Regions from separate parts of the Priestia sp. Y58 genome, predicted to be linked through region 2. Evidence: riboswitches for the same ligand, from Rfam matches in the RefSeq annotation. Region 2 holds a riboswitch; each other region holds the start of a gene.
What was found. Region 2 has a riboswitch for lysine ahead of MMB68_RS04905 (aspartate kinase). Riboswitches for the same ligand answer to the same signal wherever they lie in the genome.
Positions count from the first base shown of each region.

Region 1: linked by a shared signal. The riboswitch ahead of MMB68_RS20845 (amino acid permease) and the one ahead of MMB68_RS04905 (aspartate kinase) in region 2 are both predicted to bind lysine.
Region 3: linked by a shared signal. The riboswitch ahead of lysA (diaminopimelate decarboxylase) and the one ahead of MMB68_RS04905 (aspartate kinase) in region 2 are both predicted to bind lysine.

Region 1 covers NZ_JAKWFL010000007.1:172,426-182,370, forward strand. Annotated here, with positions in the region: gene MMB68_RS20810 (alpha/beta fold hydrolase) at 1-662, shown strand, start outside; gene MMB68_RS20815 (LysE family transporter) at 648-1,289, opposite strand; gene MMB68_RS20820 (YqcI/YcgG family protein) at 1,442-2,209, shown strand; gene MMB68_RS20825 (cupin domain-containing protein) at 2,184-2,492, shown strand; gene MMB68_RS20830 (cysteine hydrolase family protein) at 2,514-3,101, shown strand; gene MMB68_RS20835 (GNAT family N-acetyltransferase) at 3,193-3,684, shown strand; gene MMB68_RS20840 (hypothetical protein) at 3,788-4,156, shown strand; gene MMB68_RS20845 (amino acid permease) at 4,193-5,632, opposite strand; lysine riboswitch at 5,735-5,919, opposite strand; TPP riboswitch at 6,094-6,194, shown strand; gene thiT (energy-coupled thiamine transporter ThiT) at 6,227-6,835, shown strand; gene MMB68_RS20855 (ethanolamine ammonia-lyase reactivating factor EutA) at 6,992-8,410, shown strand; gene MMB68_RS20860 (ethanolamine ammonia-lyase subunit EutB) at 8,437-9,807, shown strand; gene eutC (ethanolamine ammonia-lyase subunit EutC) at 9,822-9,945, shown strand, end outside.
Region 2 covers NZ_JAKWFL010000001.1:924,191-934,135, forward strand. Annotated here, with positions in the region: gene sdhB (succinate dehydrogenase iron-sulfur subunit) at 1-166, opposite strand, end outside; gene sdhA (succinate dehydrogenase flavoprotein subunit) at 170-1,957, opposite strand; gene MMB68_RS04895 (succinate dehydrogenase cytochrome b558 subunit) at 1,987-2,595, opposite strand; gene MMB68_RS04900 (YslB family protein) at 3,085-3,612, shown strand; gene MMB68_RS04905 (aspartate kinase) at 3,663-4,895, opposite strand; lysine riboswitch at 5,037-5,214, opposite strand; gene uvrC (excinuclease ABC subunit UvrC) at 5,280-7,046, opposite strand; gene trxA (thioredoxin) at 7,271-7,585, opposite strand; gene MMB68_RS04920 (hypothetical protein) at 7,784-7,963, opposite strand; gene MMB68_RS04925 (electron transfer flavoprotein subunit alpha/FixB family protein) at 8,060-9,040, opposite strand; gene MMB68_RS04930 (electron transfer flavoprotein subunit beta/FixA family protein) at 9,074-9,847, opposite strand; gene MMB68_RS04935 (enoyl-CoA hydratase) at 9,866-9,945, opposite strand, start outside.
Region 3 covers NZ_JAKWFL010000003.1:492,935-502,879, reverse strand. Annotated here, with positions in the region: gene MMB68_RS12590 (long-chain-fatty-acid--CoA ligase) at 1-671, opposite strand, end outside; gene MMB68_RS12585 (SDR family oxidoreductase) at 691-1,464, opposite strand; gene MMB68_RS12580 (acyl-CoA dehydrogenase) at 1,442-2,686, opposite strand; gene MMB68_RS12575 (DUF1292 domain-containing protein) at 2,837-3,100, opposite strand; gene MMB68_RS12570 (PAS domain-containing sensor histidine kinase) at 3,187-4,911, opposite strand; gene MMB68_RS12565 (YckD family protein) at 5,073-5,387, opposite strand; gene MMB68_RS12560 (NAD(P)/FAD-dependent oxidoreductase) at 5,461-6,579, opposite strand; gene MMB68_RS12555 (CBO0543 family protein) at 6,917-7,429, shown strand; lysine riboswitch at 7,496-7,678, shown strand; gene lysA (diaminopimelate decarboxylase) at 7,824-9,152, shown strand; gene MMB68_RS12545 (dicarboxylate/amino acid:cation symporter) at 9,205-9,945, shown strand, end outside.

The DNA.
Region 1 (9,945 bases), on a different contig from region 2:
CTGATCTTCGAGGATTCGGAAAATCAGATGCGCCTTTCACGGGCTATTCTTATAATCAATTAGCGGATGATATTCGCATGTTAGTAGAAAGACTGGGACTTAAAAATTATACGCTCGTAGGCTTTTCTATGGGGGGAGCCATTGCCATACGATATATGAGTAGACACTTAGGGTATGGCGTGAAGAAGTTAATTTTATTAGGGGCAGCGGCTCCAAGCTTTATTCAAAAAACTGATTTTCCATATGGACTTCCAGCTGAAGAAGTAAATACAATTATTCAAAATACGTATAGAGATCGTCCTAACATGCTTGAAGACTTTGGGAAAAAATTTTTTAATCAGCCTACCAGCGCAGCTTTTAGAGGATGGTTTCAAGATTTAGGTTTAGAGGCATCTGGCCATGGAACGATTAAAACTGCGGTGTCTTTACGAGACGAAGACTTGCGGGAAGATTTGAGTCAAATTTTCGCTGAGACATATATATTACACGGAAAAAAAGATCAAATTTGTCCATTTGATCTTGCAAAAGTTATGAATCGTCATATTTCATTTTCTACACTTCTTTCATTTGAAAATAGTGGACACGGTCTTTTTTATGATGAACGTGAGAAAGTAAATGACACCCTTATTGAACTCATCAATAAAAGCTCAGCCGATAAGTAAGGATACACATTTAAAACCGAATTGGCAGCCAAATAAAAAAAGTAGAAAACCAGCACCTAACGTAATGAGGCGAAAAAGCTTAGGCGTGATAAATTTTCTTGTAAAATGAATGCTGCTCGCAATATTTAAATTCCAAAGAAGGATGCCAAAGATAATAAAGAAACTGTGAAAAAAGACAGATAACCACGTTTGACTTTGGAGGCTTTCGCTTAAGCTTGACCCGAATACACCAAACCAAAACACAATATTTAAAGGGTTCATAAGAGCAATAAAAAAACCTGTAAAAAACGACTTATCTTTTTTAACAGAAGGGTTATTTACATCTACTGAAAAGGAACGAGAGACAGCTTGCTTCATACTTTGAAAGCCAACAAATGTGAGCATGACAAAACCCGTTGCATACAGGACAACCGTAACAGCCTGCATTTGAACAAAAGGCGTTAACCCTATTAAAATGAGAAGCATAAATAAGATATCGGCCGTCATGCCCCCTAAACCAACTAGCCAAGAAGCCCAAAATCCTTTTGTCAGACCTCTTTTAATCATCTCTATATTGATTGGACCTACCGGTGCTGCGAGACTAACACCTAGAATTATTTGTTTTATAGCAATCAAAAACCACTCCAAAAACACAGCCTCCTTTCTAACTTGTCCAACAGTAGCTTATATATATATAGATTAGAGTTTTATAATTTAGAAGCGGGATTTAGTTAAAAATACTCATAAACTTTCTTTTTTTTAATACACATGTAACGTTGAGTTCCATAAGGAGGGTTTTAATGGCATCAAAAATGCTTTTTCGAGCTAATGAGATTTTAGAGTCAACGCATGTCCCGTTCTGGGGAAAAGATGCTTTTCAATATTTCCAAAGCGATATATTATCAGAAGAAAATCCATTTCCTTGTATATTAGGGGTAGAAGGCTTTAAAAAAGATTTACTGCGTTTTTCATTTGTGACTACTCCTTATAACTACCAAGATATTAGGAATACAGCGTCGGCACTTAGAGAATACATAGATACGTTCAAGACCATAGGTCGCTATACATCTTTTGTGTTATTCTTTAAGCCTGAACATAAAGAACGTTCAATGGAAGAGTACGAAACGATGTTTTGGGATACGCTGACGTTTCTTCATCAAATTGATCAAAAGAAATGGCCGCAAGACATTCCAAAAGATCCAAAAGATGCATTATGGGAATTTTGCTTTCACGGAGAACCTATTTTTGTCGTCTGTAATACGCCTGCTCATTCTTTACGTAAAAGTCGTAAAAGCAGAGGATTTATGATTACATTTCAGCCTCGATGGGTGTTTGAAGGGATGACAGGAGATTCAAAAATAGGGAAGCACGTACAAAAGGTCGTCCGTGATCGGTTGAAAACATATGATGACGTATCAGCTCATCCTGAATTAGGATGGTATGGACAGCAGGAAAACCGAGAGTGGAAGCAATATTTTTTGCACGATGATAACAACTATACTATCGGACAGTGTCCGTTTAAATTAAAAAGGAGTGAGCAGCATGGACGTAAAAAAAGCCTCTATTAAAAAAGGAGTTGGCGGAAAGTTTGAAGAAGTAATTAAAGAACTGCTTCCGGCGTATACTGGATACGTTGAAGTACAGCACGATATTGCTTTTCAAACGCATCCATCTCATACGCATCCAACTGATGAAATTCTTCATATACTTGAAGGATCTATTTACTTTACAGTTGAACGTGATACGGTTCTATGTCAGGCAGGAGATCGCATACATTTACCGAAACAAACGGTTCATTCTTCAAAAGCCGGTCCTGATGGGTGCACATACGTTATTTCCATTTTAAAATAAAGACGAAAGAAGATGATGCTTATGCTACGTTCCCGGCCAGTGCTGCTGCTTATCGATGTGCAAGAAGGATTTTATTCACCACAGTGGGGGGAAAGAAATAATCTAGAGGCAGAAAAACATATGCTGACGCTACTGCAAGCATGGAGGCGCCAAAATTATCCTGTCATTCACGTACAGCATGCTTCGGAAAATCCAGATTCTCCTTTACACCCAAGTTCGAAGGGGTTTCAATTCAAGGAAGGATTTGGTCCACAAGAAGATGAATACTTAATTCGCAAACACGTGAACAGCTGCTTCATTGGAACAGAGCTAGACAGTTATTTAAAAGCAAATGGCTATGATACGCTTATCTTAATAGGACTAACTACTAATCACTGCGTCTCTACGACTGCCCGCATGGCTGGAAATCTAGGGTACAGGACGTACGTTGTAAACGATGCAACAGCTTGCTTTGATTGTATGTCCTACGATGGAAAGACAAGGCTTCCTGCAGAAGATGTACATACATTCGCACTGTCTTCTTTGCATGAGGAATTTGCAACGGTCGTTTCTACAAAAGAGACACTTCAAGTTCTTCAAACCTTTCAATATGCTCAAAATCATAACTGATGTGCATGTGCACATCGGTTTTTTTATGTAGATTATGTTTATTAAAAGAAGTAAAATAAAGATAATTCTATACTATAAGGAGTTTGTACATATGATCATTCGTTATGCTAAAGAAGAAGATTTACCTATGCTTGTTGAAATTTATAATCAGTCCGTTCAAAAAAGTGCTGCTACTTTTGACTTAACGCCTGTAACGGTAGAACAAAGAAGGGGCTGGTTTAATAATCATATTAGCAATGAACTTTTTCCGCTTATTGTTGCGGAAAAAGATGGGGTAGTAGCGGGCTATGCTTCGCTTTCTTCTTATCGAGATAAAGAAGCGTACATTCAAACGGTAGAGCTATCGATTTATATTGATAAAAATCAGCAGGGGTATGGCATTGGAAAACAGCTTATGAAGCGAATTTTGGAATTGGCTAAAGAACTCAACCATCACGTTGTCATTTCAGGGATTACAAAAGGGAATGATATCAGTATCAAAATGCATGAGCAATTTAATTTTACATTTTGCGGAGAATTTAAAGAAGTAGGCTGGAAATTCGATCAGTGGCAAGATGTGCTTTTTTATCAGCTTATTTTATAAGATGTATGACACCTTTACACATTGTAACGTTTTAGTTTCATGTGTAAAGGTTATTAAAATAATAAGTCATTTTATTATTTTAATACGAAAGGTGTTAGCTATCATGAATACACATTTTCAATATCAGCATATAAGAGCTATTCCAAAAAGATGGTCCAAAAAAGAACTGCATATCCAGCTGAATAGAATCAAACACAATTCTGAACTATCTACTATAACAGCAGATCCGCTTTTTCATCTGTTACAATGTACTCGTTCGGGCCTTCAAACTAAGCAAGAAATCATAGACTACATCCAAAGCATTCCTACTCATCAACTTCCATCTTTTGTAACCCATTTAAGCAGGTTAATTCAGCATATTTATTATATAGAAGCTGCTGATTACTGCAATCGTCCCCTCAAAGGTTATATGCTTGTTATGAAAAAACAGCCCGCCTATATATCTCTACATTTTGCTGATCAGATCACATAAAAAAAGCTCTCTATTCTTTTGAATAGAGAGCTTTTTTTATTCGTATTTTTTCACTGTTACTTGGCATTCTTTTAACGGAATAAGCTTTGACTTTTTCGTCCATTTGTATCCTAACCAAACAATTAAGAATAAAGGAAGTCCGATATAAGAAACAAGTACACCGTACCAGTCAATCGAATCACCCATAAACGCCGAATAGTTTTGACCTAAAATAACAACAGCACATAAAATAAAGGCAAAGATAGGACCAAACGGGAAAAGTTTTGCATGATATGGAAGTTCACTCAAATCATGACCTTGGGCAACAAATGCTCTTCTAAAACGATAGTGGCTGATTGCAATTCCTAACCAAGCAATAAAACCAGACATACCAGAAGCGTTAAGTAACCATGTGTATACCGCACCGTCTCCAAAAAATGAAGCACCAAATGCAAGTGTACCGACAAGTGCCGTTGCGATTAAGGCATTAACTGGAACGCCTCGTTTATTCACTTTTGCTAAGAACCTTGGTGCTTTTCCATCTTTCGCTAAGTTCCACAGCATACGCGTAGAAGCATACATACCTGAGTTACCAGCAGATAAAACAGCTGTTAAAATAACGGCATTGATAGCCGATGCCGCAAACGCCAGACCTGCTCGTTCGAATATTAGAGTAAACGGACTTACCCGCACATCATCACTTGCTAATGAATCCGCTGTGTATGGAATAAGCATTCCAATAACAAAAATAGCTAAAATATAAAATAACAAGATGCGCCAGAAGACTTGTTTAACTGCGCGAGGAACCGTTTTTTCGGGATCTTCACTTTCTCCAGCCGCGACTCCAAGCAACTCTGTTCCTTGGAATGAAAAACCAGCAGCCATAAAAATACCTAGTACAGTAAAGAATCCACCGTGAATCGGTCCATCACCAAGCGTGAAGTTTTTAAAACCTGGTGCTTCATTGTTAAAGATACCAAAAATCATCATAATACCAATAACTAAAAAGATGATAACCGTTACTACTTTAATTAACGAAAACCAAAATTCAGATTCACCAAATCCTTTTACAGAAAGGTAGTTAAGCCCAAACATAATTAATAAAAACAGGGCACTCCATAAAATAGAAGAAGAGTTTGGGAACCAAAATTTCATAATAAGGGCTCCAGCGGATAATTCAGCTGCAATCGTAATAGCCCAGTTATACCAGTAGTTCCAGCCGAGAGCGAAACCAAAGGATGGATCTACAAAACGAGACGCATACGTACTAAATGAACCAGCTTCAGGCATATAAGCTGCGAGCTCTGCTAGGCTGGTCATCAAAAAGTAAACCATGACGCCAATGATAGCGTAAGCTAAAAGCGCTCCCCCAGGTCCTGCTGTGTGAATTGCTCCACCACTTGCTAGGAATAAGCCGGTTCCAATGGCTCCTCCTAATGAAATCATCGTTAAGTGGCGAGATTTCAACCCACGTTTTAATTCTTGCTGCTCTTGCATAGATAAATACTCCTTTCGAATGTACGGAAAGAGACGGGATAACATAAAAAAAGCCCGCAGTATATGTGCGCGCTTTTAAATCTGAAAACCGCGTCAACCTTCCGTGAAGATAGCTCTTCACATCACTCGCATGATGTGACAGTTCTGTTCCTGTTCGGAGACAGCCCCAGCTTAAATCAACCGAGAAGTGATCTAAACTTCGGCAATTTTTCCTTTCAAGCAACATCCTCAATGTTCTCTGCATTTCCGTTACTTTACTATTAAAAACTGCGACCTCTACCTCATCGATTAGGATGAGGGTTTTTTATATTCAATTGACATAAAAGAAGTATAACAAATACTAAAACGATTGTCATTATAAAAAATAGATTCAGAAAATAGAAACATCTTTGAAATCTCTCGAATCTATTTTGTTACATATGGTATAATAAACATTGTCTTTATACTACATAAATATCCAAACGTACCACAGGGGGAGCCGCCGTGCTGAGAGTGAACGAAATGTTCAGACCCTTAGAACCTGTTAGTTAACGCTAGCGTAGGAATGTGGGAATAGTAGCATATATTTGCTTACTCCTGTGTAAACCGTTTGATATGAATGATTCAAAAACAGGAGTGAGAAACGTGAATAAAGCATTACCTTTACAGGCTAAAATTGAAATAGCTATTTTTGCAGCATTGGCACTTCTACTTGACCTTTTGCCTTCCATTAAGATTGCAACGGCTGTAAGTATTTCGTTCTCCATGGTGCCCATTTTTATTATGTGCTTTCGCTGGGGAGTAAAAGGCGGGGCTCTATCTGGTCTATTATGGGGGCTTTTGCAGTTAGCGACAGGAACGGCTTATATTTTAACAGCGCTACAAACATTTATTGAATATATTGTGGCTTTTGCTTTTATAGGTTTTGGAGGTATTTTTTCACAATCTATTAAAACAAATTTAGCTACCAATAACAGATCAAAAGCTTTTGTTTTGATTGTTTTATCCCTTATTATCGGAAGCTTCGCACGTTATTTCTGGCACTTTATTGCTGGTATTATTTTCTGGGGATCGTACGCACCAAAAGGTATGTCCGCTCTGTGGTATTCTTTTTCAATGAACGGTATTTCAATGGTAGGGTCACTAATAGCCTGCTTAGTCATTCTTTCATTGTTAATTCCATCGGCATCAAGAATGATTGTAACTAAATCACATTCATCATAAGAAAAAAGACTAAATCTACCAAGATTTAGTCTTTTTTGTCATTTGTCACCTTTGTTTACACAAAAGTGTGTCAGGTTTGATAACATAGTTAGTGAAATATTCAAAAAACTGTTTTATGATAGTCAACATATTCAAACGAGATAAAGGATTGATAGCATGCTACAGAAATGGATCACGAGCATAGGTTTAGATATTGGAACAAGCACAACAAAACTGATTGTAAGCAAGCTGTTAATAGCAAATCAACAAAATCAGTTTACGCTGCCAGGCTGTCAAATTATTGATCGTCGCGTAACGTATGCAAGTTCTATCTATACCACACCTATGTTAAACGAGGTTGAAATCGATGTTCAACGATTAACGGTACTACTAGAACAAGAGTACAAAAATGCAGAAATCTCCTTAGATCAAGTGGAGGCGGGCGCTGTGATCATCACAGGAGAAACTGCTAGAAAGCAAAATGCAGAAACTATCGTTCACTATCTAGCCGAACATGCTGGAGATTTTGTTGTTGCAACAGCCGGTGCTGACTTGGAAGGAATATTGGCGGCAAAAGGATCAGGAGCAATCCAACATTCCGCTGAAACAAATGCAGTAATTGCCAATATTGATGTAGGAGGAGGCACCGCTAACATCGCTTTATGTCAAAACGGAAAAGTGATCGAAACGTTTACGCTGCATGTAGGTGGAAGATTAATTCGGCTGAATTCAGACGGCTTTGTTACCTACGTTTCACCTTATTTAACTGAATTTTTAAAAAATAATTCTTTAACACTGCGAGAAGGTGAAAAAGCAACATTTGAAAAACTCTCGTCTATCTGTCAATTACTAGCTGAAGAAACCGTGAATTATGTAAGAGCACTAATTCAAACCTCTTCGCTGCTCGTTTCTCCTCATACAAGATCTTCTATCCAACCAGAAACAATTATGATTTCAGGAGGAGTAGGAGCAATGATGGAGAAGCAAATGCCAAAAACCGTGAAAGAAGTGGCCATACACGGAGACATTGGTCCGCTTCTAGCATATCATTTTCAATCCATCCAAGTATCTCAAGCCGCTGAGACAACGCGCGCTACTGTAATTGGTGCTGGTATGCAAAATACAGAAGTTAGCGGATCAACCGTATACATTGGGTCGAAGCGGCTGCCGCTAAAAAATATTCCGATTATAGAGATACCCGTTCAGCAAGAAGAGACGTGGAATCCGCAGCTGTTTCAAGAAAGAGCTCGGGCGTCATGTATGCAGGCTTCAACTATTTTCAGTGCAGAAGATCCCCCCGCTGCTATTGCTTTATCTCATTTTCCTTACTGCAGCTATAAGATGCTTCAAGAATTAGCAAAAGTAATAAGCGCTGAATTTATTGCTTGTTTTAAGGGAGCTAAGTGCCTCGTTGTTCTATGCGAACAAGATATTGCAAAAGCCTTAGGACAAGCATTAGCTAAACAGAGCAAAGAGTTAGAAATTATTTGTTTAGATCAAATTGATTTTACACACGGAGATTACATTGATCTAGGGTTACCAGTAGCTGGAGAGGCGATCTCCGTTTCCGTTAAAACGCTCGCTTTTTCATCATAATCTATTAAATATCTAAGGAGGAAAAGATGTTTAAAACTACACGATTGTTAGGAGAAACATTTTCATTTTATAGCTTAAAAGAAATTATGGCCAAAGCAAACGAAGAGCGTTCTGGAGATCAGCTAGCGGGAGTTAGCGCTGAATCAATGAAAGAACGAATGGCAGCAAAGCAAGTTCTAGCGGATATCACACTTGCTGATATTCGAAATTACCCGCTGCTCAGCGCAGATGAAGACAACGTCTCGGCATTAATCGAAAGTCAGATTGATTCATCGGTTTACGACATTATTAAAAATTGGACAGTAGGAGATTTAAGAGAATACATTTTATCCGATCAGCATAGCGGAGAAGACCTTCTTGCACTTAGCAAAGGATTAAGCAGCGAAATGATTGCGGCAGCTACTAAAATCATGTCCAATTTAGATTTAATTCAAGGAGCTGCCAAGATAGAAGTGCAAACTACTTGTCAAACGACTATCGGCCAAAAAGGAGTATTGGCTTCTCGAGCCCAGCCTAATCATCCTTCAGATAACTTAAAGGGAATGAGAGCATCTCTATATGAAGCGTTAAGCTATGGAATTGGAGATGCGGTTATCGGAATTAACCCTGTTATTGACACAACGGATAATATCTACGCGCTTTTGAATGAAACAAAAAATATAATCAATGAATGGGCAATCCCGACTCAAAACTGTGTGTTGTCACATGTGACGAGTCAGATGAGAGCAATTGAAAAAGGAGCATCTGCTGACTTGATTTTTCAAAGTTTGGCAGGCACAGAAGCCGGTAATGATTCATTTGGAATTTCACTGTCTATGCTTGATGAAGCGACAGCGCTAATTCATGAAAAAGGGACGGCAAAAGGTCCGAACCGCTGGTATTTCGAAACAGGACAAGGTTCTGAACTGTCATCGGAAGCTCACTATAATATTGATCAAGTAACGCTTGAAGCTAGATGTTACGGCTTAGCTCGTCACTATAAGCCTTTCTTAGTTAATACGGTTGTTGGATTTATTGGACCTGAATATTTATATAACAGCAAACAAGTTCTACGAGCTGGGTTAGAAGATCATTTTATGGGCAAAATGCACGGCCTGCCTATGGGAGTAGACGTATGTTACACCAACCACATGGATGCTGATCAAAATGACATGGATAATTTAAGTATGCTTCTGGGAACAGCTGGAGTGAACTTTGTCATAGGAGTGCCCATGGCTGATGACTGCATGCTAAACTACCAGTCTCTTAGTTATCATGACATCGCAACAGTACGTAATGTACTTGGCCGTACCCCAACGCCGTTATTTCAAAAGTGGCTTGAAGAACAGCGTATTATGGAAAACGGACGCTTTACATCAAGAGCTGGAGATCCAACTATTTTTATGAATTTGATTTAAGGAAGGTGCTTACTATGATACCAATGTCAAATCGAGATCCGCTAGAAACACTTAAACAATTTACCCCTGCCCGCATAGGTGTCGGCCGTACAGGAACAAGGCCGCTAACAAAAGACGTTTTATCTTTTCGCACGGATC
Region 2 (9,945 bases):
CTGAAGCATCAACAGGGTTACGTCTGATTTCCATCAGTGCTGAAATAACGTTCATATTCGGACGATACGGAATTTCAAACTCCTGATTGTAAGGAGCAGATTCAGCTGAATCTTGACGTGTAATAATGAAGCGCACTGTCTTTTGGACTGTTTGTTGTTCACTCATTGATTAACGAACCCCCTCTTGTTGTTTTTTTGGTTTTTCATCTTTTTTCTTTGTGTAGTCGCGCTTACGCGGTTTGATTAACGATACGTCAACCTCTTCATAATGGAAAGAAGGAGCCGTTTTCTTATCGACAAAAGATGCCATTGTTGTTTTTAAGAATTCTTCATCGTTACGATCTGGGAAATCCGGCTTATAATGAGCACCGCGACTTTCGTTACGGTTGTAAGCTCCTAGCGTTACAACACGTGAAAGCTGAAGCATGTTTTGAAGCTGACGAGTAAATGTTGCCGCTTGATTACTCCATTTAGCCGTGTCATTAATGTTAATACGATCATAGCGTTCAATTAATTCTTGAATCTTTTCATCTGTTTTTAACAGTTTGTCATTGTATCGTACGACTGTCACGTTGTCAGTCATCCATTCCCCTAGCTCTTTATGAAGAACGTATGCATTTTCTGTACCTTGAAGATTCATGATATTGTTCCATTTTTCTTCTTCTTCTTTCACATGACGATCATATACGCTTGAAGAAATAGCATCTGCGCTTTTTTCTAAACCATTGATGTATTCAACCGCTTTAGGACCGGCAACCATACCACCATAAATAGCTGATAATAATGAGTTTGCTCCTAAACGGTTCGCTCCGTGCTGTGAATAATCACACTCACCAGCTGCGAATAAGCCAGGAATATTTGTCATTTGATCGTAATCCACCCATAAACCGCCCATTGAATAGTGTACGGCTGGGAAAATTTTCATTGGTACCTTGCGCGGATCATCGCCCATGAATTTTTCGTAGATTTCGATGATACCTCCAAGTTTAATGTCTAACTCTTTTGGATCTTTATGTGAAAGGTCCAGATAAACCATGTTCTCTCCGTTAATTCCTAACTTCTGCGCTACGCAGACGTCAAAAATTTCACGAGTTGCAATATCACGAGGTACTAAGTTACCGTATGCAGGATATTTTTCCTCTAAGAAATACCAAGGTTTACCGTCTTTATATGTCCAAACGCGTCCGCCTTCTCCACGAGCAGATTCACTCATAAGACGAAGCTTATCATCTCCTGGGATAGCAGTTGGATGAATTTGAATAAACTCTCCGTTTGAATAGTATGCACCTTGCTGATACACGATAGATGCTGCTGAACCTGTATTAATAACTGAGTTCGTCGATTTTCCAAAAACAATTCCAGGTCCACCTGTAGCCATAATGACCGCGTCAGCTGGGAACGTTTTAATTTCCATTGATTTTAAATTCTGTGCAGAAATTCCGCGACAGCTGCGCTCATCGTCAAGAACAGCACCTAAGAATTCCCATCCTTCGTACTTTGTCACAAGTCCGGCAACTTCATAGCGACGAACCTGCTCATCTAATGCGTACAATAATTGTTGACCCGTTGTTGCTCCAGCAAAAGCCGTACGGTGATGCTGCGTCCCGCCAAATCGTCTGAAGTCTAACAAACCCTCAGGAGTACGGTTAAACATAACACCCATGCGGTCAAGTAAGTGAATAATACCAGGAGCTGCTTCACACATTGCTTTTACAGGTGGCTGGTTGGCTAAAAAGTCTCCGCCGTACACTGTGTCATCAAAGTGTTCCCATGGTGAATCCCCTTCACCTTTCGTATTTACGGCTCCGTTGATTCCACCTTGCGCGCAAACTGAGTGAGATCTTTTTACCGGAACTAGTGAAAATAAATCTACTTGCTTGCCAGACTCAGCAATTTTTATTGTTGCCATCAAGCCAGCTAAACCGCCACCGACTACGATGATTTTTCCGTTACTCATCGGAACCCCACTCCTTCAAAACCTTAATTTTATGCAAATGCGAATAATGTACGAACACCTACAAATGTAAGTGCTAAGAAGATTGCTAATGTCACATAAGTTGAAATTCTTTGAGAACGTGGTGTTACAGTTAACCCCCAGCTAACTCCAAATGACCATAGACCGTTTGCAAAGTGGAAGATCGTAGATACAACACCAACTATGTAGAATGCAAGCATTGCCGGGTTGCTTAAAATTCGTTCCATCATTTGAAAATCTACTTCTTTTCCAAGCGCAGCTTGTATTCTGGTTTCCCATACGTGCCATGTGATGAAGATAAGTGTGATTACACCTGAAACACGCTGAAGGATAAACATCCAGTTACGGAAAAACCCATAGTTGTTAACGTTTGTTTTAGCAGTGAATGCGATGTAAAGACCGTATATTGCGTGAAAAACGATTGGTAAGAAAATAATGAAAATTTCTAGAGCATAGCGGAAAGGTAAGCTCTCCATGAAGTGAGCTGCTTGATTAAATGATTCTTCTCCCTTTGTCGCGAAATGATTCACAACTAAATGCTGTGTTAAGAAAATCCCGATTGGTATTACCCCAAGTAATGAATGGATTCTCCGATATTGAAACTCTCTGTTTGCCGCCATCTGCGTAGACCCCCCTTAGTTAAATGAACATAGTTTGTGAAGAACTTTCTTACTCCCACTAGACAAATAGATTAATCGTGAATACAGGAAATGAAAACCTTTGCATTTCCTAATAAAGTATGTGACAGGTTAATTTTACTCCCATCGATTAAGAGCGTCAAGGCAAGATGTTTAAATCTTCTATAAAATATAAATTTATAAAATTTCATATTTGTTAACGCTTACTATATTGATGTTACAGATTTTTTCTTTCTATTATAATATTGCTTGCCACAAATAAGTAAGCGTTTACTTTATACTTTTATTGTAAACAAGTTCACAAAACATTTACACAGGTAAAAGTACCCTTTTAAAAGGTATATTATGGATTTTTCATCTTTACATCTAACTCTTTTTACCATAATAAAGATCCTCTTACATTTTATTAAAAAAATGCGTGAGAGGTTTTTTAGATTTGTATATAATAGTAGTAAAGAAAGAGGGGAAAGCATGAGCAATTTACAAACAGAATCACAGCAAGAACTTGAAGAGACGATGGAAACATCAGAACCTAATGTCACAGCTGAAACAGAGAGAGCTCTTGATCACGTTTCATATTTCGGATACAGCCTTTTGCGTGACGTGTTAATTCCAGAGCTTCTTGGAGACGAAACGAATACCATTTCATACTGGGCAGGAAAACACCTTGCGCGGAAATACCCGTTAAATACAATGGATGAAATCGTCGCTTTTTTTAAAGCAGCTTCCTGGGGAACACTGACGCTTGCAAAAAAAGATAAATATTCACTAGAGCTTGAGTTATCAGGTGATGTGGTCAGCAAAAGATTTCAGCAGGAAACTTGTTCGTTTCATCTTGAGTCAGGATTTGTGGCTGAACAGATTCAGCGTCAAAACAACTGCCTAACAGAAGCCTACTTAACACATAAAGAAAAGAACGGAAAAGTGCTGATTTCCGTGCAGTGGGACCGAAAAGATATCTTACCTACCGAAACGCGTGCGGAGCGTTATAAAAAATAGGAAATATGTATATATAAAAGACGTGGAGATACCACGTCTTTTTCTTTTCTTTATACTTGCACTGCCTGCTGCTCTTCTAATTCAAATGCTACGTGAAGCGTCTCAACAGCTTTTACCATATCAGCGTGCGGTACAACTGTAGATACTTTGATTTCAGACGTGCTGACCATCTTCACTTCAATTTTCTCTCCTGCCAGCACTTCAAACATTTCCGCTGCAACGCCTGGATTAGAAATCATGCCGGAGCCGACAATCGATACTTTAGCCAGACCGCTTTCATGTTCAATACGCGTATATCCTAAAGTAGATTTATACTCTTTTAAGACGGCAAGAGCGGTATCTACGTCTACGGTTTTAATAGAAAATGAGATAGAGAGACGATTATTAGCCGTTACGTTTTGAATAATAATATCTACATTTAACTGTTCTTTTGCTAATGCTGTAAAAATAGTAGAAAGAGTTTGCAACTCGTTGTTTAACCCTTCAATTGTCACTCGTGAAATATTATCTTCAAACGCAATTCCTCTTACGACTAAGTTTTGTTCCATTGAAACTTCCTCCTCAACAATCGTTCCATTCTCGTTTTCTAAGCTTGAACGCACTTCTAGCGGTACCTGATAATTTTTTGCAAACTCAACAGCGCGCGGATGCAGCACCCCTGCTCCCAAATTAGCTAATTCTAACATTTCGTCATATGAAATAGAGTCAAGCTTACGAGCATCTTCTACATAGCGCGGATCTGTCGTAAACACTCCTGTTACGTCTGTATAAATATCACATTTTGCAGCTTTTAATGCTGCGGCAAGAGCTACTGCCGTCGTGTCAGAGCCGCCTCGACCTAATGTTGTAATGCTTCCATCTTCTGAACAGCCTTGGAATCCAGCTACTACTACGATTCGACCTCTATCTAATTGGCTTTGGATACGAGTCGTGTCAATGTGCTGGATTCGTGCATTGCTGTGAACTGCTTCCGTCCGGATACCAGCTTGCCAACCTGTTAGCGAAGTTGCTTCATGCCCTTTGCATTGAAGAGCCATTGTTAACAGGGAAATCGTTACTTGTTCTCCAGTTGTAAGAAGCATATCCATTTCGCGTTTGCTTGGACTGTCCGTAATATCACTTGCTAATTTCACCAGTGCATCTGTAGTTTTGCCCATTGCCGATACAACAACAACTACTTGGTTACCGCGCTCTGCTTCTTGAATAACACGGTTTGCTACATGTTGAATACGTTCAACAGAACCAACAGATGTTCCACCAAATTTTTGAACGATTAATGCCATAATTTTGTTCATTCCTTTTCAATAAATTTGCATATGCAGGATGATGAGAAGCTAAATTTTTTTACTCAGACAATAAAAAAAGCAATGAGATGAGCTCTCATTGCTTAACGAACGAAAATTATAAAACATAACCGTCCACTGCCGTGAGATAGCTCTCCAAGAATCTACATCTTGACAATCCTACGTTTATTCAACGCAGAACCAGCAATCATTACTATGAGGTAATGTTCACTTCGGCAAATTTCCCTTTCCGCATCATTCATAAGGGCTCATACCCTTCCTGATACGTACTGATTAAATTTGCACCTCTATCTTCACTTCATTTGATGAAGTGTCGTATGAAATTAGTTAATAGCTTATCAAATATTTTCTATTATTTCAAGACTATTTTTGCAATGTTTCATAAATTTTTTCAGCAATGTTTTGAGGAACCCCAGAATTCCGAATATCTTCAACCGTTGCTTCTTTCAATTTTTTCACCGAACCAAAATGCTTCAATAAAGCTTTTTTACGCTTTTCTCCCACTCCCGGAATGTCGTCCAGAACTGACTGAAAAGCGGACTTAGAGCGCACTTGACGGTGGAAGGTAATCGCAAAGCGGTGAACTTCATCTTGAATTCGCTGAAGCAAATAAAATTCTTGACTATTGCGTTCGAGCGGTATGATTTGAGGAGGCTCACCAATCATCAGGTTGGAGGTTCTGTGCTTATCATCTTTGACAAGACCTGCTGTAGGCACTAAAAGTCCCAATTCATTTTCAAGAACGTCCTGTACTGCAGCTAAATGCCCTTTGCCTCCATCTACAACAATTAAATCCGGAAGCGGAAGACCTTCTTTTAACGCTCTGGAATACCGTCTGCGAACGACTTCTCTCATGGAACTGTAGTCATCTGGTCCCTGTACGGTCTTAATTTTATATTTGCGATACTCTTTCTTTTCTGGTTTCCCATCAACAAAAACAATCATCGCAGAAACGGGATCTGTCCCTTGAATATTTGAGTTATCAAATGCTTCAATGCGGTAAGGCGCTGCAATTCCAAGCTCTTCTCCTAACCGTTCAACTGCGCCAACCGTGCGCTCTTCATCTCGTTCAATTAAATAGAATTTTTCACCGAGCGCAATTTTTGCATTTTTACACGCAAGTTCTACTAATTCTTTCTTTTTGCCTCGCTTTGGATGCTGAACCTCTACTTCTACTAATTTTTCAGCCAACTCTGCATCAATCGTTGCTGGAACCAGCACTTCTTTTGGCTTAATATTTTTAGCATAAAACTGACCGATAAAAGTTAAGAAATCTTCTTCTGGCTCTTTATAAAAAGGAAACATAGAAACTTCTCGCTCAATTAATTTCCCTTGACGAATAAAGAAAACTTGAACACACATCCAGCCTTTGTCATAAGAATAGCCAAATACATCTCGATTAACAAAATCATTAAACGTTACTTTTTGCTTTTCCATTGTCGCTTCAATATGGGCAATTTGATCTCGATATTCTTTAGCTCGTTCAAAGTCAAGTTCTTCTGAAGCTTTTAACATTTTTTCAGTTAACTCTGTTTTGACATGCTCATATCCACCATTTAAAAACCGCGTGATATTTTCAATAATTTGTTTGTTTTGCTCTTCTTTTACTTCTTTTACGCAAGGAGCTAGACATTGCCCGATATGGTAATACAAACAAGGTCTGTCTGGCATAGTAGAGCACTTTCTTAGTGGATAAATGCGATCAAGAAGCCGCTTTGTTTCATTTGCAGCTTGAACGTTAGGATAAGGACCGAAGTATTTCCCTTTATCTTTTTTTATTTTTCTTGTAATGACAAGCCGGGGCTGTTTTTCAGCTGTAATCTTAATAAAGGGATAACCCTTATCATCTTTAAGCATGATATTGTATTTTGGATCATGCTTTTTAATTAAATTCATTTCTAAAATAAGCGCTTCTAAATTAGAAGATGTGACGATATATTCAAAATCGACAATGTCGTTTACAAGTCGAAGCGTCTTTCCGTCATGAGATCCGGTAAAGTAGGAGCGCACTCGATTTTTTAATACTTTTGCTTTTCCTACGTAAATGACCGTTCCATATTTATCTTTCATCAAGTAGCAGCCGGGCTGATCCGGTAAAATAGCCAGCTTTTCTTTTAAATAATCGTTCATATTTTTCTCCTTCCTCTTCTCTTACTCTGTCCATCTATACATTCGCTTATGAAGCGTAACCTACATTCTTTCCTGCTTTACAATACATGCACATAAGCCGGATTTATGACGGTGTTCCTTACATCTAGTATAAAACAAACGAACGCATATTCGCTAAATAAAAGTATTCCCAAAAGAGAAAAAGTGGAGAAAAAGAAAAAACCTAGCTTGAGCTAGGTTTTGACTTACGCGTGTTTATTAATTAATTCTGTTAATGCTTCTTTTGGTTGGAAACCAACTACTTGGTCAACTTTCTCTCCATCTTTAAATAATACTAAAGTTGGGATACTCATAACACCAAATTTTCCAGCCGTTTCTTGGTTTTCATCAACGTCTACTTTCACGATTTTAACTTTATCGTTAAGTTCGCCATCGATTTCTTCAAGAACTGGAGCAATCATTTTACAAGGGCCACACCATGGTGCCCAAAAGTCAACAAGCACTAGGCCTGATTTAATTTCATCTGTAAAGTTTTTATCTGTAGCATGTGCAATAGCCATTTTAATTCCTCCTAAATATATGCAATATCCAAATTCTACTCACAGTATATCACCTTCAAATAAGGTTTGCTAACTTTTTGCTTACATTTATACTGTTTATTCTCCGCTCTAGTTTGTACAATTTACATAAAAACATACGTAGAAAATTTCGTTTTCTACGTAATAAAAGAGATTGAGACCTAACTAAATCAACCGAATCTAAAAGCGAACAGATTGGATAAATAAGCTCGTACAAATCACTTGTTCCACCGCTGTTGATTTCCGTGCAAGACTTCGCTTTCCGCGGGCGGCCGATGAGCCTCCTCGTCGCTTACGCTCCTGCGGGGTCTCATCTATTCCGCTTTTCCCGCAGGAGTCTTCGCCTTGCCCTCCAATCACCAGCTAAAAGCAACTACGTCCATGAAAAAATCCGAACGATTAATCGTTCGGATCTTCCTTCAACAAAAATACGTTTGTCCTAGCCTCTTTTACTATTTACGCAGACTGTACTTTCAGCTTTTTAAATTCCTCCGTTAGCAGAGGCACCACTTCAAATAAATCTCCCACGATTCCGTAATCAGCTACTTTAAAAATATTCGCCTCAGGATCTTTGTTAATGGCAACAATAATTTTTGAGTTTGACATGCCGGCCAAATGCTGAATAGCTCCCGAGATTCCGCAGGCAATGTATAAATCTGGTGTGACTACTTTGCCCGTCTGACCGATCTGAAGGGAATAGTCGCAGTAATCTGCATCGCATGCTCCGCGAGATGCCCCAACAGCTCCATTTAATACGTCCGCTAGTTCCTGGAGAGGTCCAAAACCTTCCGTGCTTTTTACACCTCGCCCCCCTGCAATCACGACTTTTGCCTCGGATAAATCAACCCCTTGCGTTGCTTTACGTACAACTTCTTTTACAACTGTACGCAGGTTTTTGATTTCAACATTTAAATCCTCTACATCACCTGTACGTCCATCGTCTTTTGCAAGCGGTGAAATATTATTTGGACGAATCGTGACAAACGTAAAAGCATCGGTCATGATTTTCTTTTCAAATGCTTTACCAGAATAAATTGGGCGGGTGAAGACTACTTGATCCCCTCCAACTTCTACATCCGTCACATCGGAGATAAGTCCTTTGTCTAAGCGAGCTGCCAGTTTTGGCGCTAGGTCTTTGCCAAGAGCCGTATGGCCAAATACGATAGCTTCAGGCTGTTCACTTTCAATGATGGCTAATAACGCCTGAGCGTAACCATCCGATGTATAAGCAGCTAAATCTTCATGCTCCGTCACAACAACTTTATTCGCTCCGTACGCAATAAGCTCTTCACTTAAAGCTTTTACGTTCTTTCCTACTAACGCTGCAACAATTTCTCCACCGTCTGCTACAGTAGATGCTGCAGAAATCGCTTCAAACGATACGTTTCGTAATCCCCCATCACGTGCTTCTCCTAGAACTAACACTTTGCGTCCCATTGCAATACCCCCATTGTTTTGACTTTTGACTTATTAAATGACTTTTGCTTCCTTATGCAGTAAATTGACCAGTTCTGTCACTTGATCTTTTATATCTCCTTGTAATACGCGTCCTGCGTCTTTTTTCGGAGGCAAATAAATTTCAATAGTCTTTGTTTTTGCTTCTACATCATCTTCATCTAAATCTAAATCATCCAATTCCACTTCAACCAACGGTTTCTTCTTCGCTTTCATAATCCCTGGAAGAGATGGATAGCGAGGTTCGTTAAGTCCCTGCTGAGCTGTTACTAAAAGAGGAAGCGACGTTTCAATAACCTCGGAATCACCTTCCACATCGCGTACAACAGTCACTTTTTCGCCTTCGATATCCAATTTTGTAATGGTCGTAATATAAGGGATCTCTAACTGTTCTGCTACGCGCGGTCCTACTTGGCCCGAACCTCCGTCAATCGCTACGTTTCCTGCCAAAATCAAGTCAGGAGATTGTTCTTTTAAGTACTGTGCCAGCAGCCTAGAAGTCGTATACTGATCGCCATCTTCTATGTCATCTTCCGTATTGATTAAAACCGCTTTATCTGCTCCCATAGCCAAAGCTGTTCGGAGTTCTTTTTCTGATTCTTCCCCTCCTACACTCACGACCGTAATCTCCCCGCCATGCTTTTCCTTTAGCTGAATAGCTTCTTCAACTGCATACTCATCGTAAGGATTAATAATAAATTCAGCCCCATCTTCAACAATTTGACCATTTTTTAATGAAAGTTTCTCCTCTGTATCGAATGTTCTTTTCACTAACACATAAATATTCATTCAATTCCCCTCCTAGGCTTATTTTCCTAAAAATTTAGGCTGGCGTTTTTCAATAAAAGCGGCTACGCCTTCTTGAGCATCCCGGCTTTTGAATACGC
Region 3 (9,945 bases), on a different contig from region 2:
ATATCATGTTTAAATATTTCGTATGATTGAACTGCGTTTGTGTAAATATTTGTATGTGTAAGCATCGCACCTTTAGATGGTCCGGTCGTTCCTCCCGTATACTGAAGAACAGCAATATCGTGTGCTGGATGGATAACCGGCTGATGAAATTCATGTTTTATGGTTAAAAAATCTAGGAAGGAAAGGTCTGGTGATGTAGGAACAAAAGGTTTTTGCAAGCTGACAGTTATCGCTTCTTCTATATCAACACGGTTTCTTATCTCTTGAAGTCTCGTATAAAAATCATCGAGTAGAATTATTTTTTTTGCCCCGGAATCGTGTAAAATATGTTCTAGCTCTTGCTCGACAAGCATAGGGTTGACCTGAGTAACAATGCCGCCCGCCGCTACAATGCCGAAATAGCTTATTATATATTGCGGACAGTTTGGCAGCATAATTGCTACACGATCTCCTTTTTTAATTCCTTTTTTCTGCAGTGCTCCTGCAAATACGCGAACTGAGTGGTACAGCTCTTGGTACGTTAACGTATGCTGATACATGCGCGTGGCTGTGTGAGCAGGATAACGTTCGGCTGTTTCTTTCAGCATATCAAATAGTGAAATATCTTCGATGTGAATGTCATGAGTGTAGGCTTCTGGATAAGGTGTAAACCATTTTTTAACGTCTTCCATCAAGTTACTCCTTTCTTATTCACATAGCATGAACTCCACCGTCTACTGTCAGAATATCGCCCGTAATATAATTAGACGCTGCAGAAGCAAGAAAAACAGCCGCTCCTTTTAAATCAGCTTCGGAGCCAAAGCGTTTTAAAGGGGTTTGACTTAGAAAATAATCTTTTCCTTGTTCCATAATCGCACCTGACATTTTAGTAGGAAAAAATCCCGGCGCAATCGCATTAACTTGAATATTATGCTGTCCCCATTTGACAGCTAAATCTTTCGTGAACGTAATGACCGCTCCTTTACTGGTGTTGTACCCGATTGTATCCATGTACTGTGGATCCGTTCCTCCAAGACCTGCAATTGAAGCAATGTTAATAATCTTACCAGCTTTTTGTTTAATCATTTCTTTTCCAGCTTCTTGGGACATTAAAAACGTGCCCGTCACATTAATATTTATCACTTTTTCCCATGCTTCAAGAGGCATTTCTTCAACTGGAGCACCCCACGTAGCTCCACTGTTATTAATTAAAATATCAATACGTCCAAATGTTTTAATTGTTTCATGCACGACATTTTTAATATCTTCAGGCTGACTGATGTCGCATGCTAAAGCGAGAGTTTTTACGCCCATGGTGGCCAATCGATCAGCCACTTGCTGACAAGCTTCTTTTTTTCTTGAACATAGAACAATATTTGCCCCTGCCTCTGCAAGCCCTTCTGCCATTTGTTCTCCTAATCCTCTGCCTCCTCCGGTAATAATAGCTGTTTTTCCAGTTAAATCAAACAAATCCTTTATGTGCATAGGTTGCCTCCTGTTCTTGATAGGATTTTAGCTCAAGTCTTGCAAGCTGTGCTTTGTGCACTTCGTCTGGACCATCAGCAAGGCGCAAAGTGCGGGCATTTGCCCAAAGTGCCGCAAGCGGCGTGTCTTCTGAAACCCCTGCTGCTCCAAATGCTTGAATGGCGCGATCAATGACTTTTAAAGCCATAACAGGAGCCATTACTTTAATCATGGCAATTTCTTTCCGCGCTTTTTTATTTCCAACTGTGTCCATCATATAAGCAGCTTTTAATGTTAATAAGCGCGCTTGCTCAATTTCAATACGCGATTCTGCCACCCATTCTTGAATAACCCCTTGCTGGGAAAGCAACTTATTAAACGTAGAACGGATTTGAATACGCTTACATAATTCTTCAAGCGCTCTTTCTGCTGCTCCTATTAGACGCATGCAGTGATGAATACGTCCAGGCCCTAATCTGCCTTGAGCAATAGCAAACCCTTTTCCTTCGCCTAAAAGCATATTAGATGCTGGCACACGCACATTGTCATAATGAATTTCAGCATGTCCATGAGGAGCGTGGTCGTATCCAAAGACTGGCAGCATGCGTTCAATTTTAACTCCTGGAGTATTTAATGGAACTAGAATCATAGACTGCTGTTCATATTTAGATGCGGTAAAATCGCTTTTCCCCATGACAATAGCAACTTTGCAGCGAGGATCTCCCGCACCTGAAGACCACCATTTTCTTCCGTTGATTACATATTCATCGCCTTCTCTTACAATACTGCACTGAATATTTGTGGCATCAGAAGAACCTACATCTGGTTCTGTCATAGAAAAGCAGGAGCGAATGTCTCCATTTAACAGCGGCTTTAGCCATTTTTCTTTCTGTTCGGGCGTTCCGTATCGAACCAGTACTTCCATATTGCCGGTGTCAGGAGCTCCGCAGTTAAAAGCTTCTGGTCCAATAATAGAACGGCCCATAATTTCGCAAAGGGGGGCATATTCGACATTTGTTAGACCCGCTCCGTATTCGCTTTCTGGCAAAAATAAGTTCCATAATCCAGCTTGCTTTGCTTTTTCTTTTAACTCTTCCATAATCGGAGGAACAGCTGACCATCTAGACGGCTGTTCATTCAGCTGTTGTTCGTATAGCCGTTCGTTTGGGTAAATATGCTCTTCCATAAAAGAGGTCAATTCTTTTTGCAGCTTCACTACTTTGTCAGAGTAAGAAAAATACACGGTAGTCCCTCGCTTTCATTTACTTACTAACCGGTTGGTATGTTACATATTCATCATAAATGAAGGGAAATAATTCAGCAAGATATTTTTAGAAAAATTCTAAATATTATATTATTTAAAATAAAAAAAGAGAGGTTTTAACCTCTCTTTTTACGCGGATGTCATTTCCTCAAATACGGCTGATACCTTTTCAAACTCCTCGTCATCTTCAATTGAAGACCATTCACCATCATCTTCAATTTTCAAAAAGAAAACATCAATTTCTTCTTCTGTTTCAATTAAAACTTCTTCCACAAACGCAACGGCAATATAATCATGCCCTTCAATCGTCATTTTTCCAAGCACTTCAATATCTTGCTCTTGATCATTTTCATCTAAAATTGTAAAAATCTCTCCCGTTTCAATGCGTTCCATCTTATTCCCTCCTATTTTAACCTCATTATTCGTTCACTAACATGTATTCCCCTTTAGAAAAGGTTTCATGCTTATAAAAGTAGAATCTACTTTTTAAAAGGCAAAAGAATGTCTACAGTAGTTCCTTTTCCAAGTTCACTTACAAAGTTAATTTCTCCTCTATGTTCTCGAATGATCTTATAGCACACCATCAGTCCAAGCCCCGTTCCTTTCTCTTTGGTACTATAAAAAGGTTTTCCTAAATGCTGCATTCTTTCCTGCGTGATGCCTGGCCCCTCGTCGCTAAACCGGACAACAAGGTTCTCCTGATCAAATCTTTTTAGTTGAATCGTTACGGTTCCTCCACTTGGCATAGATTCGACTGCATTTTTAAATATATTGCTAAACACCTGTTTCAACTGATTTTCTTCGCATAATACGAGAGGAAGATGAAGATCAATTTCTTTTTTTACGTGAATTTTCTCTGTAATCCCCTGCACCTCAGCTAGCTTTAACGTATTCTCTAAGATATCTTGGACGTGTTTGTCCCTGTAGGTTTTCGCCTGAGGCTTTGCAAGACTCAAGAACTCATCGGTAATCAATTCAATTCTATCTAACTCATGATTTATCATTTCTACATAGTAAGGCTGACCGCTCGTTTCTTTTAATAACTGCATAAATCCTTTTACCGCCGTCAGAGGGTTTCGAATTTCGTGAGCTATACCAGCCGCTAACTGTCCGACTAAGGAAAGCTGAGCGGATTCACGCAGCAATTTTTCAGTTTTTTTACGTTCTGTAATATCACGAAACAAAACTTGAATGGCCTGCTTTCCCATATAGGGAATAGGGAAAGCAATGGTTTCGGCATCAATCGTATGACCGTCTTTATGAATAAACTTTTCTTCTTGTAGGTCTACAGATTTATTTTCTGTTTTCATTCGATAAATTCGCTGTTTTACAACATCATAGTAATCATGGTGAACAAACTGATAAACACAAGCTCCTAATACGTCTTGAGGACTTTTGTATCCCAGCGCTTTGGCTCCTGCAGGGTTGATGTAATCAATTTTCCCTTCACTATGAACGATAATCGCTTCTGGTGATAACTCAATCAAACTTCGGTAGCGTTCTTCGCTTTCTTTTAAAGCCGTTTCGGCCTGCTTGCGTGATGTTATATCTCGATAGACAAAAGCAATGCATAGCGGCCAATCGTTCATATTTTCAACGCGGAATAGTGTGACGCTTACATTAATTAAATGACCGTCTTTATGCTGTCTGACTGTCTCAAATTCCGTTTTCGATTCCCCTGATTGAATGGTCTTATGAAGTTCGCACACTGGCTCCTTTAAAAACGAAGGTATAATCGGAAGAGGCTTTTGATAAATTTCTTCAAACGTCCAGCCAAATGTATTCTCAAACGCAGGGTTCACTTGAAGCGTTTTACCTTCTAAGTCAACGACAGCAACAGCATCTGCGTTATGATAGATAAAAGGCTGAATCTGTTCTTTTTTCTCCTGATAACTAGTTATATTCACGCAATGTCCCATGATTTCAGGCTTTTCTGTGTAAGATAAAGGGGTTAAGTTTACTACATAGCGTTTATCATTTATTTGAAGCTCGTACATAAGCTTTTTCTTTTTATTTAGTGCTTCGAAAAAATGCTCATACGAGACCCATTCTTCTAGAGGTATTTTTTGCTCATGAACACTCTCACCTTGATACATACTGTAAACAAGATGGTCATCTTTTTGTTTGTAAGCAAATATGATTCCTAGCGCCTCAGCTGAATGATTTTCTGCATGTAATCGGACTATTTTTTTATTTTCGTTCATCGTTCATATTTACCTACCCCTCACTAGCATCTTTCCTACTCGTTCTCATTCTCTTAATTTTACATGAGGATTTTAGAATTTACTAGATAAAGAAGCGGATATTTTCCATTCATTCACATAAAAAAAACGCCTGTAAAGGCGCTTTTTTATGTGAATATGAATTACTTTGAATGATGCATTTTATGACAGTGTCGCTTCGGCACAAAACCATTTTTCTCCATATGCTGATAGCGATTTTCCATATGTGAAGAAATGTTTTGACTCTCCGTTTTGCTTAGCACGCCGTACTCGACATATTTTGAAAGTATTTCTTTCTTTTTTGCTAGCATTTCTTTGTATAGCACGGACAATTCCTTCTTTTGCTGAGACGTCAGCTGCACGTCTTTTGTTTCTGGCTGAGGATTGTTTTCTGCTAATACAGGCGTCGCGCTCATAAATAAAAAAGCTGCTGCTGCACTTATCATAATCTTTCGCAAACAATCTACTTCCTTTCATCATATAGTAGTTATAGTTTGCGAACTTCTATTTGTTTTCATTCATTCTGTTTGCTTAAGACTCGATAGCTCCTCTTACATCATAGTCGCTGAGATCAATTTCCATTTCCATTTCAAGTGCTAATTTAGCAAGCTCTGAACCAAGATAAGGACCCGACGTTAAGCCTGAAGCTCCGAGACCATTCGCCACTAGTATTCCTTCGTAAGCCGGAAGAGCCCCGATGACTGGCAAGAAGCCTGGAGTAAATGGTCGAAACCCTACCCTTGTTTCTAAGACTGTGCTTTCTGTTAAGCCAGGAGCAATTGATAAGGCCTTTGAAAAAATTTCATGAAGCCCCCCAGCAGTTACTCTCAAGTCATAACCCGTATCGTTTTCATGTGTTGCTCCAATAACAATTTGCCCTTGTTCAAATGAAAGAATATATTGGTCGCTTGGAGGCATCACAACGGGCCAGTCTTTTGTATCTAAATCAGGGAGATGCAAGTGGACAATTTGCGCTTTTTGAAAGCTTGCTAAAAATTTCACTCCAAGAGGCTCTAGTAATTGATTTGCCCACGCTCCTGCTGTCACGATTGTTGTACTTGCTAGAAGGGTTTGTCCATTTACAGCAACGCCCGTTACTTGATTATTTTCATAAAGTAGTTCTGCGTTTCCTTCTATTATTTTTGCACCGTTTTTCTTCGCTGCATTCACAAGTGCGTTTCGAAGAGCTCTTCCGTTGACGCGAGCGGCTCCACTAATATGAACTGAACTGTATTCTTCCGAAAGAGCCGGAAACAAAGCCTGTGTTTCTTTAGCGGATAAACGTGTAATCTCGCCTATTTCGGGCGCTTCTTCCCGACGCTTATATGCTCGCTCTTCCATTTTTTTAAGCTTTTGTTCATCAGTATGTAAGCTAATTGCTCCTACTCGCTTATATCCCGTATCCGTTTCTCCATCTTCTTCTAATTGCTGAATTAATGTTTGATAGTACTTGGCGCCGCCTTTTGCTAAGCGGTACCATGCTTTATTTCGACGCTGCGAAAGCCATGGACAAACAATTCCTGCTGCTGCATCAGTAGCTTGACCAGCATCCTGGCGATCTATCAATGTCACATCTGCTCCTGCTTTTGCTAAATGATATGCTGTAGAAGCTCCAAGTATCCCAGCTCCAACTACGATGTATGTTTTCATACCAAAACACCCTTTTCTTTCTTCTAGTATTCTCATGCTATATGTATGCAATTTTAGCATAGCAAAAAAAGAAGTCCCATACTAGGCGAAGCTATTTTGAGCTTACTTTTACGTCTTGCTGACTTTGACATATAGCTCCTTTCATCTTGTAAACAAAAGTGTTAGAAGTTCTTTTACGGAGATTATAGCAGGGTGAAGACAGTCATAAATAGTGGTAGTATGTCTTTACCGCTGCTGCTTACGGCTTTTCTATTATAGTTTCTGAATAAAAGCGGAGAGAATAAAATTTCTATAATATGTAAATAAAAAGAAATAACCATTATTTTAAGGAGAGCGTATGCAATCTTCATTTGTATTATTTTTCATCATTCTTGGTTTACTATTTGGCAAGTGGCGAAGGTATCAAGAATACTATCCTACTTTGCTGTTTTGGGTCACGGGGAATTTGCTTTATGAAGTGCTGCTGTTTCATCACCGCGTATGGGTATTTCACCCTGTTGGTATTGATCACCTTTTTCTACCCGATCACCTAATGGTTTCCCTTGGAATAACCTTAATTATTTATCCGTTTGTTATACCGGTTTTTTTAGGAAGGCTGCCGCTGCATGTAAGCGGCCGGCTGTGGTGGATTCTTTTGTGGGCGCTTTTATTTACTGTGATTGAGTTCATTGCTTATGTTAATCACAGTATCACTCATCATTATGGATGGTCGCTGCTGTGTTCTTTTCTCTTCAATATTGTCACGTTCTCACTTTTAGTCATTCATCAGAAGACAGCACTGGCTGCTTGGATTCTATCTGGAAGCTTCATAGCTTTCTTATTTATTTTTTTTGATATTCCTATGCCTTAACTTTTCGTTGACTAGACAGCGGAAAAAGAAATATAATAGGAATTACATTTAAATATAATTTTCCTCTCTGAGAATAGAGGTGCATGAAATCAAGAGTCACTTATTGGAGACTAATGGAGTCTGTGAAGATAAGTAAAAGGGATTTCGTGCCGAAGTATATAAACATCCATTGTGTTCATATACTGGTTCAGTATTGAATAAATGCTGAGCTGTCACAAACCATTTGGTTTGTGGAGAGCTATTGAAGAGATGTTGATGCCTAGAATGTAATAATACTTTATTATTATGAAACCAAGACGCGTGAACATCACTTCACGGGTCTTTTTTGTGTTTTTCTACTGACCATCAAAGTTCAAAGTTATAGTTGAATGATTTAAATGGAGGGATACGGATTATGTACTTACATGGAACGAGTAAAATTAACAGCAGCAATCATTTAGAAATTGGGCAGTGCGATACGGTCGAACTGAAAAAACAATACGGCACTCCTCTATACATCTACGATCAAGAATTAATTGAGACGAAATGCAAGGCCTTCCATTCAGCCTTTCAAAGAAGCGGATTTTCATATCAAATCGCCTATGCAGGGAAAGCGTTTCTTTGTATGGAAATGGCTAGCCTTTTAACGAAGCTTGATATGTCATTAGATGTGGTCTCAGGAGGCGAATTATTTACAGCTCTTGAAGCTGGATATCCAGCTGAACGCATTCATTTTCATGGAAATAACAAAACGATTGAAGAAATTGAAATGGCTCTTGATGCGAATATTGGCTGTTTTGTTGTTGATAACTTTACCGAACTTGAAGTTTTGCATGCCTTAGCAGCTGAGCGCAAACAGAAAGCATCTATTCTTCTGCGTGTTACTCCAGGGATTGAAGCCCACACACATGAGTATATTATGACCGGACAGGAAGACTCCAAGTTTGGATTTGGTCTTTCCAATGACCAGGCTATGAAAGCGGTAAGTTCTGCGTTAGAAAAACCTTACTACGATCTTTTAGGCATTCATTGTCATATTGGTTCGCAAATTTTTGAAGTAGATGGTTTTTCTCGCGCCATTGATATTTTAACTGATTTCTTATTCAGTATTCGTGATAAAATGGAGTTTGAAGTAAAAGTTTTAAACGTAGGTGGTGGTTTTGGTATTCGTTATACCGAAAGCGACTCTCCTCTTCCAGTTGAGTATTATGTAGATGCACTGACAGAAAAGCTAAGCCGTACGTTAACTGAACAGAATTATACCCTTCCAGAAGTCTGGATTGAGCCTGGAAGAAGCATCGTAGGAGAAGCGGGTACAACGCTTTATACAATTGGCTCAACGAAGGAGATTCCGGGTGTACGCAAATACGTAGGAATTGACGGCGGTATGACCGATAATATCCGCCCTGCCCTTTATGATGCAAAACATGAAGCTGTCTTGGCTAATAGAGTGACGGATAAAAAAGATGAAACAGTATCAATTGCGGGGAAATGCTGTGAATCAGGAGATATGCTTATTTGGGATATCGATTTACCGCGCGTTAATCAAGGAGATTTATTAGCAGTGTCCTCTACAGGTGCCTACAACTATTCAATGGCTAGCAATTACAACCGTATTCCGCGCCCTGCTGTTGTATTTGTGAAAAATGGAGAAGCTCGTCTTGCTGTAGAGCGAGAAACATACGAAGATTTGGTGCGTAAAGATGTAAAGCCAGTCGTTACTACGTATGCAATGAGCAAATGATAGCCGTTCTTGCGTAGTAAAGAAGCTATTGTTGTTTGGAGGAAATCTAACTATGGTTTTAAGTGTATTTAAAACGTACAGATCATCGCTTATTCTGCTTCTCGCTATTTTAATTGGCGGGATAGCAGGATATGCTATCGGGCCCGATGTGGCAGTCGTAAAGCCCTTTGGTGATTTGTTTCTTAATTTAATGTTCATGATTATCGTTCCCCTTGTCTTTTTTAGTGTGGCTTCGGCAATTGCAAACATGAACGAAATGAAACGTCTTGGTAAAATTATGCTAGGTATCGCCGTTGTGTTTGTCGCCACTGCTGCTGTTTCAGCCGTTTTAGGCTTTTTAGGCGCATCACTTTACAATCCGCTACATAATGTAGATACTTCTGCCATTAAAGAATTGATGGGTGACAGTGAAAATACAGCTGAAAAAATGACGCTTTTAACTCAGCTTGTTGGTACATTTACTGTACCTGATTTTGTTCAGTTATTTTCGAAAGAGCATATTTTACAATTAATTGTCTTTGCCGTTATTTTCGGTATTGCTACAACAATGGCTGGTGAAAAAGGACAGCCTATGGCGAAATTTCTGACTTCGGGTCAAGAAGTATCGATGAAGGTTGTTAAAATTGTGATGTACTATGCCCCCATTGGTTTAGGATGCTATTTTGCTACTGTAGTAGGAGAACTTGGACCAAAGATCTTACAAGGGTACGCTAGAGCATTTATTCTTTATTTATTAATTGCAATCGTTTACTATTTCGGTTTCTTTACGTTATACGCATGGATTGCTGGCGGT